4 regions of the Halomonas sp. AOP43-A1-21 genome follow, and region 1 is predicted to be linked to each of the others. Evidence: predicted binding sites of a transcription regulator. Region 1 holds the regulator's gene; each other region holds the start of a gene.
The links. Region 1 encodes sigma-54, which starts transcription at its own class of promoters, with help from an activator protein. Its sites were predicted from a motif close to TGGCACNNNNNTTGCTNT; they were not measured.

Region 1 (2,204 bases):
AGTGAGGGCTACGTGCATGGGGAATGGCAACGCCGTTGCCGATCCCCGTGCTTCCAAGTCGTTCGCGACCAATCAGTCGGCTGAACACTTCTTGGCTGTCCAGGCTAGGTGTGTTTTGAGCGATAAAGGTGCTGAAAAACTCCAGCACCCTTTTTTTGCTGCCCCCAGGCACATCGTAAAGCACGCGCTCCGGGGGGAGGATAGTTTCCAACGTCATTGAGTTAACGCACGCCTGCGCCTTGGGCGCGAGCTTGTGCTTTTTCCTTATGCTTAACGAGTTGACGATCGATTTTATCGGCTAATGCGTCGATGGCTGCATACATATCGACATCTTCCGCATCGGCATGCAGGTCGGCGCCTGCTGCATGAAGGGTGCATGCCGCCTGCTGGCGCTCCTTCTCAATGGATAAGGTTACTTGTACCGTGGTGATATTGTCGTAATGGCGTTCGACGCGTTCAAGCTTTTCATTAACATAGTCACGCAAGGCGTCAGTCAGTTCTACGTGATGACCAGTGATGTTTACTTGCATTGACGTACTCCTTATCCATCGGACTGTATTTCGATTGTAACCCTTTTTACGGTGTTGCAAAGCCCTTGTCGCGAGTTTTGCTGTTTCTCTTGTACAAAACTGTCTCAAGACCTCCTAAAAGCCTACCTTAAGCGACGGCGTTCACTGGAGGATGGAATGCCCAATGACTCGCGGTATTTGGCCACAGTACGCCGTGCCACCGTAATACCTCCCTCTTCAAGCAGCGTGACCAAACGGCTGTCTGAGAGCGGTTTGCCAGGGGGTTCGTCCTGGATCAGCTTCTTGAGCCGGGCGCGAATCGCCGTGCTTGAGTGGCTGTCGCCCCCGTCTTGACCGCTGATCTGGCTTGAGAAAAAGTATTTAAGCTCAAAGACACCCCGTGGGGTATGAATATATTTCTGCGTTGTCACACGTGAAATGGTGGATTCATGCATTTCCACGGCTTCTGCAATATCCGCAAGAATCAAAGGCTTCATGGCCTCTTCACCTTGCTCTAAAAAGCCGATTTGACGGGTGATGATTTCGCGCCCTACGCGCAGCAGTGTATCGTTGCGGCTGGAGAGGCTTTTGATTAACCAGCGTGCTTCTTGCAAGTGCTCTTTTAAAAACTGGTTATCCTGGCTCTTGTCGGCACGCTTGATCAAGCTGGCGTAGTCGGGCTGGATGCGCAGGCGAGGCAGAGCTTCAGGGTTAAGCTCCAGGTGCCAGCCTTCATGATCGTGGCGTACCACCAGGTCAGGCGTGATATAGCTATCATCGGTCACCCCGTAAGCGCTACCGGGGCGTGGGTCCAGGCTGCGGATCAGGCCAATCACATCGTCTAGCTGCTCATCGTCCAGCCCTAGGCGGCGCTTGAGTAGCCGAATGTCATTTTTGCCGAGTGCTTCCAGAAACTGGCGTACCAGACGGCGCGCCGGGACAAGCAGGGGAGTGTCATCGGGCAGGGTAGCCAGTTGAAGCATCAGGCATTCGCGCAGGTCGCGGGCAAAAACGCCGGTCGGCTCAAACTGCTGCAAACGCATCAGAATGGTTTCCATCTCGCGCTGGCTAAGCGCTTCGATATTTTGAGCGCGCAACCCGTCGCGAATATCGTTTAAGGGCTGCGTCAGGTAGCCGTTGGCATCCAGCGCGTCGATCAAGCTTTCTGCAATCTGCTGTTCACGTGCGCTGAAGTCGGTCATGGCGAGCTGCCAAAGCAAATGACCGTGCAGGCTTTGTCCCGCTGCCTGGCGCTCAAAGTCAGGTCCCTCAGTGCTGCTGCCTGAGCTGCCTACATCCTGATAGGTGTCGGACCAGTCGCTATCAACGGAGAGTTCATTGGGTATGCTTTCCGCCCACTCCGCTTCCTGCGTTTCAACGGCTGCCTGCTCACCGAATTCATCTTCCTGTTCCAGCATCGGATTGGCATCCAGCGCCTGCTGAATTTCCTGACGCAGATCCAATGTGGATAACTGGAGCAGGGCAATGGCCTGCTGCAGCTGAGGTGTCATGGTCAGCTGCGTACCGATACGCAATTGGAGAGAAGCTTTCATGACCATCTGAGAACCACTCGTTACTCGGAAAGCTTTACCCTAGTGCGAGTCATGTTTATGTGCAAGTGCAATAAGCATGCCATTGATAATAATTCTGCTGCAGATCCCTGTTTAGCAGTGAACATAAATTTAAAGACGGAAA
Region 2 (2,204 bases), on a different contig from region 1:
GCACGCCAATACCATCGTGGCTTGCGGTAAAGTTCAGGTACGTACACTGGTACGGCAATACCGGTAAACTTGATAACCATGCTTGCAGGGTTTCTGATTCGCCCCGCGTTAAGGTGTGAAGTAGCAGCGGAGGGAGCGCAAATTGATACACCATATGTGCTTCATCAGGCGGGCCTTCGGGCAGGCGCTCCAGACCGAAGTAACTGATATTTTCTTCGTGGGGCACGTTGGTTTCGGTAACTAGCAGGGTGCCTGGCGCAACTTCATCCACGACGGCACGTAACAGGCGTACAACAGTGTGCGTTTGAGGTAGATGGATACACGAAGTACCCAGACGCTTCCATAAAAATGCCACGGCATCCAGGCGAATGATCCGCGTCCCTTGCTGTAGGTAGAACAACAAAATTCCCACAAACTCCAAAAGCACATCAGGATTTTCAAAGTTTAAATCAAGCTGGTCTTCTGAAAAGGTTGCCCATAGGTGGCGCGTGCCCCGGCGTGTTGCCACCGGAACGAGTAGGGGGCTGCTACGCGGGCGGGTAACGTGGGAAATATCCGTTTCAGGATCTACTTCAATAAAGTAATCGCGGCCCGGCAGGCTGCCGCTTAAGTAATCGACAAACCAGAGCGATTCCCGGGAAACATGGTTCAGCACCAGATCCGCCATCACATCATAATGTTGGGCCAGTGTCTGAATATGCTGCCAGTCGCCAAGTTCCGGATTGACCTCACGGTAGTGAATGACCGAAAAACCGTCATCACTACTCCAGGGAAAGAAGGGTAAAACATGCACACCGCTGATGCGATCGCCCAGGCGCGTCTGTAAAAAATCGTTCAGGACGGCGAGAGGCGGGGAGTCAGTGTCGATGATGGAATCACCATAACAGATCAACCACTGATCCTTTTCGCTCCATGTTGGTGCCGAGCCGCAGTGCGTTGGCGCATCGGTTAATGCTGGCGCGCTTAACGAACGGAAGTGATCGAGATGCTGGCCCAGACGACGCAGGACTTCATCGGCGCGAGGGCCATAAAGATGCGTCAGATAACCGTGAACCTTCTTTTCAAACGTCGGCATAAGGGGCTCCTTATCAACCATTTGTCTCCTGAATTCATTAAGCACTAGCATTGAACAAATGCAGCTTGTGTGCCAAATCGTTACAATGCAGGGTAACAGGCCGCCGACGTTTCATTATGGCCCGCGTTTAACCCCTTACGGCGTTTGAGTTTACGCCCGATAAGAGATAAAAAACGCGCTTGAAAATAGTGAGTGATAATTAGGTTATAACACGCTTACTCGTGCAGCTTACAGCACGGACTGACAACAGGTTGACCGCTATGCATTGTCCTTTTTGTGGTGCTACTGATACTCGAGTGACCGATTCGCGACTGGTAGCGGAAGGCGATCAGGTGCGTCGGCGTCGGCAGTGCGCTAATTGCCATGAGCGCTTTACTACTTACGAAACGGCCGAGCTGCTGATGCCTCGGGTCGTAAAGTCAGATGGCTCCCGTGAAAGCTTTAATGAAGCAAAGTTACGCGATGGAATGGTGCGTGCATTAGAAAAACGCCCGGTCAGTGCTGAATCTATTGAAGCGGCGGTTGAACGTATTCGTCAAACGCTGCGCGCCAGGGGGGACCGGGAAATTAACGCGCGAGACATCGGCGAATCCGTGATGCAGGCCTTAAAGAACCTGGATCAAGTTGCCTATATTCGATTTGCCTCCGTATACCGTAAGTTTCAGGATCTGGACGAGTTTCGTGCTGAGATTGACCGCCTTTCTCAGGAACCGCCCCGCATAACCCCAGGGCATGAGAAGGACGATACGTAATGGGTGCTACTGTCCCGTTTAGTGATTTAGACCACCGTTACATGGCGCGCGCCCTCCAGCTCGCAAGAAAGGGCCTGTATACCACCGACCCCAATCCGCGGGTGGGGTGTGTCATCGTACAGCAGTTGCCTGGCCAGCCAGGGCAGATTGTGGGAGAGGGGTATCACGTGCGCGCCGGTGAGCCCCATGCCGAAATCAACGCGCTAAATGCCGCCGGTGAGCATGCAAGGGGCGCTACGGCGTACGTTACCCTAGAACCTTGCTCACATACTGGGAGAACGGGGCCCTGTGCGGTAGCGCTCCAAAATGCCCGGATAGCGCGGGTCGTCGTCGCCATGGTGGACCCTAACCCACAAGTGAGTGGGAACGGAATCAAG
Region 3 (2,204 bases), on a different contig from region 1:
GCAGTTAATTACTCGGCGAGTGCCGCTTCGGCTTCTTCAGCGGCGGTGCTGCCACCGCACGAGCCGTTCACGACGTTAAAGTTGCCGCACTCCATGGGCTTGCGCCAATCGGCAATCAGATCACGCGAGCCGGGCAGGTAATCAGACCAGGCATCACCCGCTACCGTTGAGGGCGTTTGCCAAACGATGTCGAACTGGCCATTGTCCTGAATTTCACCAATCAGCACTGGCTTGGTGATGTGGTGGTTAGGCATCATCGCCGCATAGCCACCGGAAAGGTTGGGTACGGTCACACCGATGATGGCGTCTTTTACCGAATCGACATCGGTAGTACCCGCTTTACGCACCGCTTCGGCCCACATGTTGAAGCCAATGTAGTGCGCTTCCATGGGGTCATTGGTGACGGTTTCTTCGTCGCCGGTGTAATCGATCCAGGCGTCGATAAAGTCGTAGTTATCGTCGTTATCGACGCTCATAAAGTAGTTCCAGGCAGCCAAGTGGCCCACCAGCGGGCCGGTATCAATACCGGTAAGCTCTTGCTCGCCAACCGAGAAGGCGATAACCGGAATATCGGCGGCGTCGATCCCCTGGTTAGAAAGCTCGGTATAAAACGGCACGTTGGCATCACCGTTAATCGTCGAAATCACGGCGGTCGGTTTGCCCTCTTCACCAAAACGACGGATTTCTGACACGATATTCTGCCAATCGGAGTGGCCGAACGGTGTGTAGTTGACCATGATGTCTTCTTGCGCAATACCGTGCTCATCCTTAAGGAAGGCTTCGAGGATACGGTTAGTGGTGCGCGGATAAACGTAGTCGGTACCGATCAGCGCAAAGCGCTCAATGCCGACTTCATTGATCAGATATTCAACGGCAGGAATGGCCTGCTGATTAGGCGCCGCCCCGGTGTAGAACACGTTTTCTGATGACTCTTCGCCCTCATACTGCACCGGGTAGAACAGCAGGCCGTTTAACTCTTCGACCACCGGCAGCACGGCCTTACGCGATACCGACGTCCAGTTACCGAAAATGACATCAACCTCTTCCTGGGCCAGCAGTTCACGGGCACGTTCGGCAAACAGCGGCCAGTTAGAGGCCGGATCAACCACTACCGCCTCCAGTTGGCGGCCCAACAAGCCCCCAGCGTCATTTTGCTGCTCAATCAGCATCTCGACCGTATCCTTGAGAACGGTTTCACTGATCGCCATGGTGCCGGACAGAGAGTGCAGGATACCGACCTTGATCGGGTCGTCGTTCTGATCGCCGCTTTGGGCAATGGCCTGGGCGCTTGCACCCATCACTGCGGCGGCCAGTAGAGAAGTAATAAAACGGCGAGAAAGGACATTGTGATGTTGTATGGCCACTTGAATCTCCTTGCACCCTTTATAGCTGGGGCTTGTTATGAGGGCTTCGCGACCGAGCTGACTGCCATTACGCGTGATTATTATGGGTACGGCATCGACTCGGTACGTCCACGAGGACTTAGCCACTAGCATTTGCAAGGGGTGCGCCACATTGAAACAAAAGCTAGTATTAACTTTTAAATCAATTGCTTGGATATATTTAAAAAGCTACCATTCTGATCTTTTGCACTGCGGTAGCGCGTCCATGCATTTGCGGCGCACACTTCTTATGCACCAGGACGACGCTTTGCACCAACAGTGCACGTTAAGGCTTCAGATACAAAAAAACGCCCTAGGAAACTCCAGGGCGTTTTGGATTAGAGCTTGAAAGAGCACTTAAAGAAGTACCCAAAAAGTACTTAAAAAAGCACTAAAAAATGCTTATTCGGCAGCCGCTGCCGCCCGCTTACGACGCTTTTTCAACAGCGGTAAGCCAAGCGACAGTAACGCGATTACCAACAGCGAGAGTGAAATCGGCTTATCAATAAACGTCGTCCAGTCACCGCCGGAGATCTGCAGCGCACGGCGCATGGACTCTTCCATGATATTGCCCAGAATCAACGCCAGGATCAGCGGGGCCGCCGGGAAGCCAAACAGGCGCATGCCCAGGCCCAGCAGGCCAAAGCCCAACAGCAGCAGCAGGTCAAACACGCTAAAGCTCATGCCGTAAACGCCGATCATGCAGAAGATTAGAATCAGCGACAGCAGCAGCGGCTTGGGGAGGTCGAGAATTTTGGCAATCAGCGGAATCAGCGGCAGGTTCAAGACCAGCAGGAAGATGTTGCCGATATACATACTGGC
Region 4 (2,204 bases), on a different contig from region 1:
TGGCCAGACCGTTGAAGTTCACCACCACGAAGTGGCGAATGCGGGTCAGAACGAAATCGGTGTTAAATTCAACACGCTGGTGAAGAAAGCCGACGAAGTTCAGGAAATGAAGTACGTGATCCACAACGTGGCCCACGCCTACGGCAAAACCGCGACCTTCATGCCCAAGCCGCTGGTGGGTGACAATGGCTCTGGTATGCACGTACACCAGTCGTTCTGGAAAGATGGCCAGAACCAGTTTGCCGGTGACGAGTACGCAGGTCTGTCTGAAATGGCGCTTTACTACATTGGCGGTGTGATCAAGCACGCCCGTGCCCTGAACGCCTTTACCAACGCTTCTACCAACTCGTACAAGCGTTTGGTACCGGGTTTCGAAGCGCCGGTAATGCTGGCTTACAGCGCTCGTAACCGCAGCGCGTCTATCCGTATTCCTTACACGGCAAGCCCGAAAGGCAAGCGCGTTGAAACTCGCTTCCCTGACCCGACCGCCAACCCGTACCTGGCGTTTGCTGCTCTGTTGATGGCCGGTATCGACGGTATCAAAAACAAGATCCATCCTGGCGACGCCATGGACAAGAACTTGTACGACCTGCCGCCAGAAGAAGGCAAGCTGGTGCCAACCGTTGCCAATAGCCTGGACCAGGCGCTGGAAGCGCTCGACGCTGACCGTGCGTTCCTGACCGAAGGTGGCGTGTTCACCGACGACATGATCGATGCCTACATCGACCTCAAGATGGAAGAAGTGGAGCGTATCCGCATGACGACGCACCCCATCGAGTTTGATATGTACTACAGCTGCTAATTGCGTTTTAACGCGATAGTCTGAAACCCCGCCTCGGCGGGGTTTTTTATTGCACTGAACCGGTGAGCAACATGCTTCTTAATTGTGCTTAATGCACTAAAATAGTGCATCAGGTTGGCCGTATGGCGGTAGGCTGCGCTATAAACGCTCGCTTAACCAACGCTTAATGCCCACAAGCCGTGCATGCAGGCGCAAGCGAGATAACTTGGCGCGCTTTTTGCAGTTTCCCTTGCATGATGAACGATTTCACCAGCGATTCTTCAGGATATTCCATGTATCAGCGTTTACTAGAACATCTCGCCATGGCGGTGCTGCTGCTGGACGGTGAGCTCCGCGTACGCTGGATGAATCCGGCAGCCGAAGCGCTGCTGGCGGTAAGTTTTAGCCGTGTGCAGGGGATTAGCTTGGACACTCTGCTAGGCGGCGATGAAAGTATCGATCAGGTATTGGCCAAAGCGCGGGATGCCTTCCATCCCTATACTCAACGCGAGGCGCGCATTACCCCGGTGAACGGTGAGGCGCTGACGGTGGACTACACCGTGACGCCCCTGTCAGAAGACGAGCTCCTGCTGGAAGTGGAGCCCCGTGACCGGCTGATGCAGATTTCTCGCGAGGAAGCGCTAACCACGCGCCAGGAGACCATCAAGGTGCTGGCCCGCGGCCTAGCCCATGAAGTGAAAAATCCGTTGGGTGGCATTCGCGGTGCTGCGCAACTGCTGGAGCGTGATTTAGACGACCCGGCACTGCGGGAATTTACCCATATCATAATTGAAGAGGTTGACCGCCTGCGCGATCTGGTGGATTCAATGCTCGGTCCCAACCGTATCGTTAAACACGAACCGGTGAATATTCATAAAGTGCTGGAACGGGTGCGGTCGCTGCTGATTGCCGAACATCCGGATCTCACCATCAGCCGCGATTACGACCCCAGCCTTCCAGATCTTTCCGGCGATGAATCGCAAATGATCCAAGCCGTGCTTAATGTGGCCCGCAATGCCGTTCAGGCGATGAGCGATGCACAAACCCCTGTGCCGGAACTGATGCTACGTACCCGTGCTCGGCGCCAGTTTACCTTGGGCGCCGAGCGTCACCGCCTGGTGAGCGAAGTCGGCGTGATTGATAACGGCCCGGGTATCCCTGAGGGGCTGCAGGAGACGCTCTTTTATCCCATGGTATCAGGGCGCGCCGAAGGCAGCGGGCTTGGGCTTTCCATCGCCCAGTCGATTTTGCATCAGCATCAAGGGCTGATTGAGTGCGACTCGCGGCCCGGACACACCGAATTTCGTTTATTGATTCCATTAGTTCTTAACGTTACCGGAGAAGCATCATGACTGAGGCTACACGTAGTGAGGTCGCACGGGTGGTCGTCGTTGATGATGACCGCGCCATCCGCTGGGTGCTT

Region 2: the regulator sigma-54 is predicted to act here: its motif matches at 1,133-1,150, upstream of ACT3R7_RS14265 (sugar phosphorylase).
Region 3: the regulator sigma-54 is predicted to act here: its motif matches at 1,496-1,513, upstream of urtA (urea ABC transporter substrate-binding protein).
Region 4: the regulator sigma-54 is predicted to act here: its motif matches at 1,009-1,026, upstream of glnL (nitrogen regulation protein NR(II)).

The regions. Positions count from the first base shown of each region.
Region 1 is NZ_JBQSWC010000001.1:189,337-191,540, reverse strand. Features, by position in the region: gene ptsN (PTS IIA-like nitrogen regulatory protein PtsN) at 1-217, opposite strand, end outside; gene hpf (ribosome hibernation-promoting factor, HPF/YfiA family) at 222-530, opposite strand; gene ACT3R7_RS00915 (RNA polymerase factor sigma-54) at 653-2,068, opposite strand; gene lptB (LPS export ABC transporter ATP-binding protein) at 2,192-2,204, opposite strand, start outside.
Region 2 is NZ_JBQSWC010000025.1:64,399-66,602, forward strand. Features, by position in the region: gene ACT3R7_RS14265 (sugar phosphorylase) at 1-1,075, opposite strand, end outside; gene nrdR (transcriptional regulator NrdR) at 1,336-1,827, shown strand; gene ribD (bifunctional diaminohydroxyphosphoribosylaminopyrimidine deaminase/5-amino-6-(5-phosphoribosylamino)uracil reductase RibD) at 1,827-2,204, shown strand, end outside.
Region 3 is NZ_JBQSWC010000029.1:19,806-22,009, reverse strand. Features, by position in the region: gene urtA (urea ABC transporter substrate-binding protein) at 9-1,298, opposite strand; gene ACT3R7_RS15370 (tripartite tricarboxylate transporter permease) at 1,785-2,204, opposite strand, start outside.
Region 4 is NZ_JBQSWC010000017.1:62,362-64,565, forward strand. Features, by position in the region: gene glnA (glutamate--ammonia ligase) at 1-802, shown strand, start outside; gene glnL (nitrogen regulation protein NR(II)) at 1,075-2,133, shown strand; gene ntrC (nitrogen regulation protein NR(I)) at 2,130-2,204, shown strand, end outside.